Regions from separate parts of the Geomicrobium sp. JSM 1781026 genome, predicted to be linked through region 1. Evidence: a T-box and tRNA genes for the amino acid it is inferred to sense, from the RefSeq annotation. Region 1 holds a T-box; the other holds one or more tRNA genes.
The links. A T-box is a leader RNA that pairs with one kind of tRNA and senses whether it is charged. The one in region 1 lies ahead of alaS (alanine--tRNA ligase), so its partner is inferred to be a tRNA-Ala.

Region 1 (6,301 bases):
ACAGCTCAACTACCCGGCCATGATTCATGCGCTTCTCATTCGAATTCTGGAGCGAATCCCAACGATCAAAGACTTGGTTCGCCGTTTGCGCCACGACGTGAAGTTCCAACTCGATTGTGGGTTTCTCTTCTCGGATGCTGTCCCTTCTGAAGCCTCGTTTTCACGTTTGGTCACGAAAATCCAACACGCTGAGGTGCTGGCATCCGTTCAATCCGATGTGCTTGTCCAAGTATTTATGGAAGGGTTCATTACCGATGACACCGTCGCCATCGACGCCACTCATCTAAAAGCACGAGACTTAGCGCCCGTAAAGGAAGAGAAATCTGAGAAAATGAAGGAATCCCCTACAAAACGGGGCCGCAAAACCAAAGCCGAGCAGGAAGCTTGGCGTCAAGAGCAGACAGAAAAAGAAGCGGCGCTTTCGCTTTACGATAAGAAAATTGAAGACCAGTTGGACGCCTCTGTTGATCTCTTACGGGCGGAGGTGCCGATGGATCCCAAGTGGGGCATTAAGAAAAACAGCGAAGGCAAGAATGTGTTTTGGTTTGGCTATAAAGGGCAATTTGCCGTCGGAGCCCAAAGCCAGTACATCCTGCAATCGTTGTTCTCTTCGGGGAACTTGAATGATGGAAAAGCCGCGATTGCTTTACTCAAAGGTGTGAAAAAGCAACTGCCAGACCTTGATGTCACGTATTATACAATGGATGCTGCTTATGATGCCCCAGCCATTTATCAACAGGTCCATCAAAATGGATCTAGCTCCGTGATCGCTTATAACAAGCGAAACGAAGCGGAGGCCCTCGGGTTTGACAAGCATTTTGCACCGACGTGCGTCCGGGTACATTCGTATCGGTATGACAGCTACGACCCTCGATATGAAACGCTCAAATATACGCGCCCAAAAGAATGTGCGACATGTCCACTTGCCAGGGATTCCTTATGTCAAAAGGTATATAAAGTGAAGATCAAGCAAAACTTACGTCGGTACAACGCTCCAGCTAGAGGGTCCAAAGCTTGGAAAACCATCTACAATCGCCGAACGGCGATTGAACGCGTCATTGGCTATCTCAAAGAGTTTTTTCAATTGAACAATATTCGGTACCGCAAAGGAAAACGAGCGAACGTGCATTTCGACCTCGTTCACCTACTCTACAATGGAGCAAAGCTCGCTTGTGATCGCCTGACGGAACGTATGAACGAACAACACGCGTAAACTTTTGAAAGCAACCATATTTACATTGATTTACCTGTTTTTTTTAAGAGAAGGACTTATGAAATTGATTCATAAAAGTTGAACGAAAGAATTTCTTCATGAACTAATGGTAGGTCAACCGGTAAAACCTAAAGTTCAACGACTTTGAGATCGATCTTAATCGTTTACAATACACGTAGCAATTATGGGTATATACTGTTATTAACCTCCAAAGTATATGAACCGAGTTGAATGCCAATATTGAGCAACCCCAATTAAGTAATGTCGTCGATTCAGTACCGTTGATTTGAGCGAAAGGCAGTGATGCCTGTAGGAGTTGGAAAGAGACGAGACCCGGAAATCGTCAGAACAAGGAGGCTCGGCTTGTCCTCCGCGGTCAAGTAGTCACAGCGAACACAAGTGAGGTGCTGCACTTATAGTCTGGAGTACATAGAAAATACGGTGGCAGATGTTTCGCCATCCATGTTGCCCTTGTGTTCTGGAGTACAAGCATCCATTTGCAGTGGAAAGCAACAACAAACTTCGCAATTAGGAAAATCTTAAGTTTATTCTATATTGCTACCTTGATAGTCCATAGAGAACTTCGACCCGTTTTCCGACGGACTTAGCACCGACACGCCACATTAGGGAAATCAAACGTTCACCCTATCTACGTAAACAAATCGAGTGATGACGACTAAAAGGCCTCTTAATCATTCATTTTGTTATCCAATTACCTCATGAATCATCTTCTAAACGTGACATTTTTGATCAATCAACCCCCTTCAAGCGTCGCTGCCCTTGACATGAGGGGGGAATTCGTTAAAAATAGGAACATATATGAGAACATGTCGACGGAACAAGTAAATTCATTATCTTTTCACAGAGATCCTTTCCACGGCTGAAAGAAGGGGATGGGTAATGGATTGAAAGCTACTCCTGAGTGCAAGTAAACCTTGCCGCCTTGCAGCGTTAAAAGCATTCGAGTGAAGCGTTGTTTGACGTTTAATGAGGGTGGTACCGCGAGAATATGTCTCGTCCCTTGGTGGGATGGGGCTTTTTTGTGTTTAAAAATTGATTGGGGGTTTGAGTTATGAAGACGTTAACTTCTGCTGAAGTGCGCCAAATGTTTATTGATTTCTTTAAGGAGAATGGGCACGATGTTGAACCGAGTGCTTCGCTCGTTCCACACGAAGATCCTTCTTTGTTATGGATTAATAGTGGTGTAGCCACACTAAAAAAATACTTTGATGGTCGAGTCGTTCCGGAGAATCCTAGAATTGTGAATGCGCAAAAGGCCATTCGGACGAACGACATCGAAAACGTCGGAAAGACGGCGCGTCACCATACGTTTTTTGAGATGCTCGGCAATTTCTCCATCGGTGATTACTTTAAAGAAGAAGCGATTGAGTTGGCGTGGGAATTTCTCACGAGTGACCGCTGGGTCGGTTTTGATGCGGAGAAACTTAGTGTGACGGTACACCCTGAAGACCAAGAGGCGTATGGCTATTGGAAAAACAATATCGGCCTACCTGTCGAGCGAATTATTCGGCTGGAAGAGAACTTTTGGGACATCGGTGAAGGGCCAAGTGGGCCGAACTCAGAAATCTTTTATGACCGAGGCGAAGCGTATGGCAATGATGAGACGGACCCGGAATTGTATCCAGGGGGAGAGAATGAACGTTATTTAGAAATTTGGAACCTTGTATTCTCCCAGTTTAACCATAACCCGGATGATACGTACACGCCGCTACCGAATCAAAACATTGATACAGGGATGGGTTTAGAACGTGTCGTGTCGGTCATTCAAGATACAAAAACAAACTTTGAAACCGATTTGTTCATGCCAATTATTCAAGAAACTGAGAAGCTGTCAGGGAAAAAGTATGGAAACAATGACACAGATGATACAGCGTTTAAAGTGATTGCTGACCATGCGAGAACGGTTTCGTTTGCGGTCGGTGACCGGGCGCTCCCGTCGAATGAAGGCAGAGGATATGTACTGCGCAGATTGCTAAGAAGAGCGGTTCGATATGCACAAACCCTCGGTTTGGACGAACCTTTTATGTACAAACTCGTCCCCGTCATTGGTGATGTTATGAAAGCGTACTACCCTGAAGTGGAAGCGAACACGCCGTTTATTCAAAAGGTTATTCAAAGTGAAGAAGAGCGTTTCCATGAAACCCTTTCGGATGGATTGAACATGTTAAATCAAGTCATTCAGACAGCTAAGAACGAGGGCAAAGCACAAGTTGACGGAGCTGATGTGTTTAAACTGTATGATACGTATGGTTTTCCAGTTGATTTAACAGAAGAATATGTAGTGGATGCGGGTCTGACTGTTGATACTCTCGGTTTCGAGACAGAGATGGAGGCACAAAGATCAAGGGCGAGAGCTGCACGTAAAGAAGATGCCTCCATGCAAAGTCAAAATGAGACGCTGCGTACGTTAGACGTAGAGAGCACGTTTGTTGGCTATGATCAGTATGCAGCAAATACGACGGTTCGAGCGATTGTCCTCGGTCAAAATCATGTTGAACATGTTCAAGAAGGAGACACCGCAGTTGTCATTTTAGAAGAGACGCCGTTTTATGCTGAAAGCGGTGGACAAGTGGCAGACGCAGGAACGATTGCAGCTGAAGGTTTACAAGCTGAAGTGACAGGGGTAACACGGGCGCCGAACGGTCAACCTTTACATGAAGTAAACATCATTCGGGGTACACTTACTGTTGGACAGCCTGTTCTTGCACAAATTAATGAACAGGCGCGAAAAGCGACGGAGAAAAACCACTCTGCGACTCACTTGTTACATCAAGCACTTAAAGATGTGCTCGGCGATCATGTAAATCAGGCAGGTTCTTACGTAGGTCCGGATCGTTTGCGGTTTGACTTCTCTCATTTCGGGCAAGTAACAGAGGAAGAGATGAAGCAGATTGAACAGGTGGTGAACGAGCGCATCGCCGCCAATTATCGGGTTATGACTGAGGAAACAACGGTCGAAGAGGCAAAAGCAAAAGGGGCGATGGCGCTTTTCGGTGAGAAGTACGGCAGTGTCGTTCGGGTTGTACACATTGGTGAATACAGCATTGAACTTTGTGGTGGATGTCATGTTCGTAGTTCAGGTGAAGTCGGAACGTTTAAGCTCGTCTCTGAAGGCGGTATTGGAGCAGGGGTTCGAAGAATTGAAGCAATGACTGGAACAGGTGCATACAAGTATACGGTTGACCGGTTAGAATTGCTTGATCGGACCCAACAACTTCTCAAAGTAAAAACGAACGAAGATGTACCTAGACGCGTGACACAATTGCTAGAAGAACTGAAAGAGAAGGATCGAGAAATTGAATCCATGTCTGCGAAATTGGGCAACATGGATGCCAAGAAGCTTTTGGATGAAAAGAAAGAAATTAACGGTGTACACGTCGTCGCTGGCATTGTTCCTGAGCGTGACATGGATGGGCTTCGTCAAATTGCTGATGAGTTGAAACAACAGCTTACAGAAGGTATCGTTGTGCTTGGAACGAGTAAAGACGGGAAAGTAAACCTCGTTACGACGGTCAGCAAGGAGCTAATTGCCAGAGGCTACAAAGCCGGAGACATCGTCAAACAAGCGGCAGCTATTTGTGGCGGTGGCGGCGGCGGTCGCCCGGACATGGCACAAGCTGGAGGGAAACGTCCAGAGAAGCTACAAGAAGCAATTGAGGCGGTTCCTGAGATTGTTCGCTCCATTTCATAAATAGAAAAAATCATGTACAATGTAGAAAACGATCAATACGCTCAAAGCATTGCGTTGAAATCGAGAAATGAGGTGGCCCTCCATGAGCTCTAAAGACAATACAGTTAAGTTTAACGTTCAGGATGATTCAGCGAAGGTTGATGTACAGGAGCTACTCAACACAGTCTACAACGCATTGGATGAAAAAGGGTACAACCCGATTAATCAAATCGTCGGGTATCTTCTTTCAGGTGATCCGGCATACATCCCGAGGCATAACGATGCTCGTACACTCATTCGGCGCTTGGAGAGAGACGAGCTGATTGAAGAGCTCGTTCGACACTACTTGAAGGACAACCCTTCCTCTTAATGAGAACGCTAGGACTAGACATTGGAGATCACCGGATTGGTGTAGCGGTTAGCGATCTTTTCGGCTGGACCGCGCAAGGCTTACAAACGATCCACGTGAAAGGCAAAGACGACACGATGGAAGAGTTACGATCATTGATCGTTGAACAAGAAGTGTCTAAAGTCGTCATTGGTTTGCCGAAGAATATGGACGGTTCAATAGGGCCTAGAGCTGAGAAATGTCAAGAATTTGGCCGGGAGTTGGCCGAACGAGTCGAAGTGGTCGTTGAATTTTGGGATGAACGACTAACAACGAAATCTGCCGAGCGAACGTTAATTGAAGCAGACATGAGCCGGCAAAAACGAAAAAAGGTTGTCGACAAAATTGCTGCAGTGTTAATATTACAAGGGTATTTAGACCATACTGCACAAAGGCAATAAATTATAGAGGTGAATGAGATGTTAGAAGATAATGAGCGAATTGTAATTCCTGATCCAGATGGTGAAGGAGAACATGTATTTGAAGTGATGTTTACGTTTGAAATCGACGATACAGAGAAGACGTACGTTGTTGTTACCCCAGTCGTTGATGATGAAGAGGAAGAAGAAGATGAAGAAGTAGAGATCTTTGCTTTCCAATATGAAGAAAGCGCGGATGACCCTGAAGGCTACACATTGCATCAAATCGAATCGGACGAAGAGTGGGAAGTTGTCGAAGAAACCATCGCAACTCTCTTGGAAGAAGATGAGACACTACTCGTTGACGATAAAAACGATCTGCAGTAGTATGGGATGAGATCTTCCGGTCCGATATATTGGGCCGGATTTCTTTTCGCTTTAGGACTTATGGACAATGAGGAGGGGAACCCTCTTGGCGGAAGAACGAAATGAAAAAGTAACGGATCCGTTGGCAAAGCGGGCTGAGACTTCAAGAAAGGTCCGTAAAATTGTACTTATTACATTAGGGGCGATGGTGTTGCTCATAGGTGGTGCAGTTTTATATGGATATTTTTACATTCAATCAGCGGTTTCACCGGTGGATGCTTCCA
Region 2 (6,301 bases), on a different contig from region 1:
CCAACTGCTCGAAGTTCGTAACCATGGTCGAACTCGGCGGCTTTGGTGAGATGGTCACATCGTCAATACTGAGGAGCCAGTCTTGCCAGTAACTCCCTTGGGTTTCCACCGCAGTTTGAATTCCTCGATCTGTAAGAAGTTCTACGAGCTCACCAATGCCTTTATGGAGCGCTGGGTTTCCACCAGAAATCGTTACATGATTATAACGATCTCCACCGGTGTCGTCCAAACGTTCCAACACACTTTCTGCCGATAGCGCTTCTGCCTTTTGACTGCCATCCCACGTAAATGCGGAGTCACACCACGAGCAACTATAATCACACCCACCTGTACGAACGAACATCGTCTTTTGCCCTGCAACCATACCCTCTCCTTGAACCGTCGGCCCAAAGATCTCTAATACAGGAATTTTCATCGATGCTCCTCCTGTTTCGGACGATAAATCGCATAGCTTGTTGGGGTTTCCCTCACGATGACTTGCAGACAAAACGGTCGGTGCGCCTCTTTAGACAAAAGTTCATCGACTTGGTCCCAAATGACACTTGCCACAACTTCTGTCGTCGGTATACCTGCCTTGAACTCCGGATGTTTATTAAGAAGTGAATGGTCAAAACGACCATGCACTTGTTTTTTTAGTTCCTTAAAATTTATTAAAAATCCAGTGCTGTCAAGCTCATCTCCAGCAACGGTCACATTTACAAAATACGTATGTCCGTGCATTTCTTGGCAAATGCCGGCACTCGGATCGTCAATAAAATGCGCAGCAGCAAAGTGCATATCTTTATTCAACTCATAACGATAGTCATGTTGTACTTGCGGGTAAAACTGCTGAAGCATTAGCGATCACTACCTTTACGCTCGAGATACTTGTTTAGCCCAAGTTGTCTTAACTCACATGCTGGACATTCGCCACACCCATCACCTTGAACACCGTGGTAGCATGTTAATGTCCGCTCACGTACATAATCGAGCCTACCTAAATCATCCGCTAACTTCCACGTTGCTTCTTTATCCAGCCACATGAGAGGAGTATGAATAACGAAAGTGTCGTCAATCGCAAGGTTTAGCGTTACATTTAAAGATTTAACAAACCCATCACGACAATCAGGATAGCCACTATAATCGGTCTCACACACACCTGTAATGATATGATTCGCCCCACGTTGCTGACCGAAAATCGTAGCAAACGTTAAGAAAAGCAAGTTACGGCCTGGCACAAACGTGCTCGGTAACTCACCCTCTCCTCCATCAGTCACATCAATATCTGAACGAGTGAGTGCATTCGGAGCAAGTTGGTTCAACAGATCCATATCAAGAATATGATGCTCGACGCCTACGTCTTTCGCGATCGCCTTTGCGACATTCAATTCTTCACTATGACGCTGACCATACGCAAACGTAACCGCATAGACCGTTTCAAAACGCTCTAATGCCCAAAAAAGACAAGTTGTACTATCTTGTCCACCACTAAATACGACGACTGCTTTTTCACGCTTCATCACATACCCCTCCTTTCTATCAGTAAAATAGTCAATCTATATTATCATACAGGTATTTTTCATAAAAATAAAGACGTATGCGACCCTCATTTTTGTGACAGTTTCTCCCACGTTACCTTTGAATTTCATAGCGGTCGACGATTTCTAAGAGCTGCTCTTGATCTGTAGAAATCGGTGTAATTCTTTCCACTTGGCGATCATTTTGAGCAACATGGATGACAAAGTACCCCGCACCGTTATGAGCTAAATAAAACGTAGGGTTGCCTGATGTATATCGTGTGCCTGTTCCGAGATACTGGTACGTATAATACTGCCAATTTGATTCCTCAAAAATACTCGCTTCTAGCGCCCGTTCTTGATGGACCGTAGAGATATAGTGAATCGGAACGTACAATAACAACATCGCAAGCAGCATACCGGTGATCCAATAGATGGGTGTCTGTTTCACTAGTAACTCCTCCTAAACCGTATCTCGTACACTCTATGTCGATGTCTACTAGATTAGAACGCGTATCCGTTTCAGTTTTTGTCGGATTTCTTTGCATCATTTCTATTGGCTTTTTCGTAGATTTTCCATATACTATGTAATTAAAGAGGAGTGGTGTTCATGAACGCAAAAGTATGGGATCCTTCCCTTTATGACGATACAGCTGCCTACGTTTCCAGGTATGGCAAAGACTTATTAGAAGAGTGGTTAGCTCCTAAAAAAGGGGAAACCATTCTTGACCTTGGCTGTGGTACGGGCGAACTCGCTGACCGCATTACCCAACTCGGCGCAACCGTTCACGGAATTGATTCATCTAGCTCTATGGTTGAAACGGCGAAGGCAAAGTATCCAAACCTATCATTTGAAGTAGCCGATGCGAAAGAATTCAAAGTCGACCAGCCTGTTGACGCTGTTTTCTCAAATGCGGCGCTTCATTGGATGACCGAACCCGATCCAGTACTTCAATCGGTATCTAAATCACTAAAGCCAGGTGGTCGCTTTATTGGAGAGATGGGTGCTCAAGATAACATCGCAACCATTATCGCCGCTGTGAATATGGCTTTTGTAGAGATTGGGCAAGAACCGATGCCGACGATTTTCCCATGGTACTTCCCGAGTTTAGGAGAGTACACGTCTCTACTAGAGAAGCACGGTTTTGTTGTAGAAAAAGCTGTCTACTTCAATCGTCCGACACCGCTCGTCAACGGTGCAGAAGGACTGAAGATTTGGATGCAAAACTTTGCTGATCCACTTTTACAACCTCTCGAACCTGAAATTCGTGAAGAAGTGTTAGAACGAACTATACAGTTTGCTGAACCGGCACTTCGTGACGGCGACCAATGGTATGCCGATTACGTTCGCCTACGTTTTAGTGCATATAAAGAAGAATAACCTGAACATATCAGGTTATTCTTCTTTATTTTTCTCGTTTTCCTTCATTCGCTTCGCGATCTGTTGGTCATCTTCTCGCTCAGATTGTTGCAATTTCGCAATCACACGCCGCTGGCGATCTCGTGAATGGTTTTGGCTCAGCTTAGATTTACCTTGCAATTCTGTTATTTTCATTTTAAAGCCAACAACGCCTTTTTTCATGCCTTCAATATAGTCACTGTCTTCCAGAAAAGTGTCTTCATACGTGAGCACGAGTTGTTTTAATGCGTCATGCAGCTCATCATCTCGCAAGTATTCCATCGTTCCATACACATGTACGCTCTCATAATTCCATGTAGACACTGCTTTTTGGGTTTCATACCATGAAGAAGAAATATAGCTGTGTGCACCGAGGAAAATTGCGAGTGCACGCTGCCCTTCAATCGTTTTCCATTGATGATTGGCTCTTGCAAAGTGCCCGATCAAATGCGCTTTGTTTTCATCTAGAATGAGCGGTACGTGTGTCGCTTCAGGTATACCGTCTACATCGAGTGAAACGAGAGAAGCAAACGGATATTGCTGCACAAAAGCATAGACTTCATCTTCATCCTTCATTGCAAAATGCTTAGGAATGTACATGGCCACCTCCCGAGTGTAAGATTCATTACAATCATATCGCGTTTAAACCATATATCCAATAAGGAGGAAACACCATGAATGAACAAACAATGTTAGACCGCGCAAACGAATTATTCACGAAGTATGAACAAGCTTTCAACGGGGCACTGAATGGCGAGATAGATATGCATCACTTTGCGTCATTTTATACAGATTCTTTCATCGCTGCCAACCCGAATGGGGTAATGACCGGGGATAACGATGAATCACTTCAAAAAAATATGAAACAAGGCTATGAATATTACCGATCAATCGGCACAAAAGCGATGCAATGCTTACACGTCAAACTGAACATCATTGATGCTCATCACGGGGTTGCTCACACCGAGTGGCAAGCGAGTTATGTTGTAAACGAAAAGACCATTCACGTTCCCTTTCGTGCCAACTATTTGCTGCAATTTCAAAAAGGAGAACCGAAAATTTTCGGTTGGATTACCGGGGATGAATCGGAGTTGTTGCACAAGTACGGTGTTATTTGAGTGAAGAGACTCGCTATTTTTTGTACTCTCTTGACGAAAAATAGCGAGAGCTGTTATATTAATATAGGTTCATACATAAACGCGGGGCTGTAGTTCAGGGGGAGAACGCTTGTCTGGCAGACAAGAGGTCGAGGGTTCGAATCCCTCCAGCTCCACCATACATAGTGACTAACGCATCTTTTCGTACAAAACGAGAAGGTGCGTTTTTTATTTTACTAAGGTAGACTAGAGAAAAAGGAGTGGATGATTGTGGCTACCATTGATGACTTTCAAGTTTTAGACATTCGAATTGGAACAGTAAAAACCGCTGAGCCATTAGCAAAAGCAAAGGTTCCAGCCATTGCAATGAGCATCGATTTCGGTGACGAGATCGGTATCAAACATTCTAGCGCCCAAATAACAAATCGCTATGAACCTGAAGCGGTCATCGGAAAACAAGTGACCGCCGTCGTCAACTTTCCACCTCGAAAGATTGCTGGCTTCACCTCAGAAGTGCTTGTCCTCGGTGCCGTTCCAGGAAAAGGTGATGTCATTCTCTTATCTCCTGATGAACCTGTCGCCAATGGCACATCGATTAGCTAGCCATCTGTCAATAAACTGACTCAACCGAGTCAGTTTTCTTTTAACCTCAAGGTTCCATCAGGGCCGCATATAAATCTAAGACTTCACGAGCGCTACAAAGTTAGGATCTGCTTCCAATATCGCGTGTTTGGAACTAGACGTCTATTGATTGGAAGCAAACGTGGGGAAAACGTTCATATGCGACTGAATCTGCTTCCAATAGCGGTTCTTTGGAAACAGCTAGTCGATCTAACCGAACCACCCACTCAGCAACTACACGCTCACAAGTCACTCCCCCCACACCCGAATCACCGATGCATGATCTGATTATCGTCCCGTATCCTCGGACCTGTTTTTCAAAAATACTCTTCCTGCTGATTGACGTTCTCAACTTCCTGTGTGTAAATATTAAGAATAGTATTTACAATTTATGTAGAAAAGGGGAATTCGATGAAGCACCTACTCATATTATGTTCGACTTTGCTCATTGCTTTTGCTCCGCTCACAGCCGACGTTCAAGCGAACTCAGCCACAGTAGACACCGCGCAACAAACGACCGAACCGACAAAGGTATCTGACGTACAACTTCTCATTGAACATCTCAAACGTCACGACGGGTTCGTGGATGCACGCGTACATAATGATTTACAGCGTCAACTCGTCGTCATGCGCATGATGATTGACCCAAATGATACCGATGCACTCACCGAAGCGATGCTCGCTTTCAAAGATGACCTTTCGCTTTACCACGCTCAAAACCGAATGAGTACGACCGCTTACGAGCTTCTCAGAAAAAAAACCGCTCACTATTTGTTGCGAGATGAAACACCGATTGCCACTTTTGATCAAGATTGGCAGAACCGCAACACATCACACACTCTCGCTTATCACCCACCCGAAGAAGCAGGATTAACCACCTCATTTATTGATGAGATTGATTCGATCGTCCACGCTGGAATGACAACCGATCAGCTATTCCCTGGTGCAGTCACTCTTGTAGGAAAAGACGGGAAGATTGTTCAACATGAAGCCTACGGTGATGCCTATCGATTTGACGCTGACGGAGAAGAGTTACCTTCAGACGAAAAGATCTCGATGCAGACGGATACGATCTTTGATCTCGCTTCTTTAACGAAAACATTTACAGCAACAGCCGTCATGCAACTCGAGGAACGAGGGCTGGTGTCGATTCATGACCCGGTAGCCAATTATCTTCCTCAGTTTGGGACTAATGGCAAAGAAGAAGTGACGATCAAGCAATTACTCACACATACATCTGGTGTACCCGCTTCCATTCAAACGAGCCAATACGATACGGTTGACGAAATGTGGGATGCGATCCTAGAAATTGAACTGATTAATATTCCTGGCACGACGATGGTTTATAGCGATGTAAGTATGCTCGTTCTCGGTAAACTTATTGAGGAAGTATCATCTGAACCACTTGATGCGTATATTCATGAGCATATTACAAAGCCCCTTGGGATGAACGAGACGATGTTCAATCCTCCAGAAGAGCTACTCGGGCAAATTGCTCCGACTGAATACACCGACGAGCGCGGCCTTGTATGGGGCATTGTGCATGACGAAAAAGCAGATGACCTCGGTGGCGCAACTGGTCACGCCGGGCTATTCAGCACCGCCTATGATTTGGCGGTTTTTCTGCAAATGCTTTTAAATGGCGGAACGTATGATGATGAGCAAATCTTGCAGCCAGAAACGGTGGG

Region 2: it encodes a tRNA-Ala, which carries the amino acid that the T-box ahead of alaS (alanine--tRNA ligase) is inferred to sense. The anticodon was not compared.

Annotation. Positions count from the first base shown of each region.
Region 1 is NZ_JBHFQF010000021.1:896-7,196, forward strand. Features, by position in the region: partial or broken gene ACE1TF_RS20185 (transposase) at 1-1,213, shown strand, start outside; T-box leader at 2,035-2,238, shown strand; gene alaS (alanine--tRNA ligase) at 2,286-4,925, shown strand; gene ACE1TF_RS20195 (IreB family regulatory phosphoprotein) at 5,008-5,274, shown strand; gene ruvX (Holliday junction resolvase RuvX) at 5,274-5,693, shown strand; gene ACE1TF_RS20205 (DUF1292 domain-containing protein) at 5,712-6,038, shown strand; gene mltG (endolytic transglycosylase MltG) at 6,124-6,301, shown strand, end outside.
Region 2 is NZ_JBHFQF010000005.1:118,310-124,610, reverse strand. Features, by position in the region: gene queE (7-carboxy-7-deazaguanine synthase QueE) at 1-415, opposite strand, end outside; gene queD (6-carboxytetrahydropterin synthase QueD) at 412-837, opposite strand; gene queC (7-cyano-7-deazaguanine synthase QueC) at 837-1,499, opposite strand; gene ACE1TF_RS10330 (hypothetical protein) at 1,612-1,947, opposite strand; gene ACE1TF_RS10325 (class I SAM-dependent methyltransferase) at 2,107-2,877, shown strand; gene ACE1TF_RS10320 (FMN-binding negative transcriptional regulator) at 2,893-3,495, opposite strand; gene ACE1TF_RS10315 (nuclear transport factor 2 family protein) at 3,570-4,013, shown strand; tRNA gene ACE1TF_RS10310 (tRNA-Ala) at 4,097-4,171, shown strand; gene ACE1TF_RS10305 (tRNA-binding protein) at 4,263-4,595, shown strand; gene ACE1TF_RS10300 (serine hydrolase domain-containing protein) at 5,025-6,301, shown strand, end outside.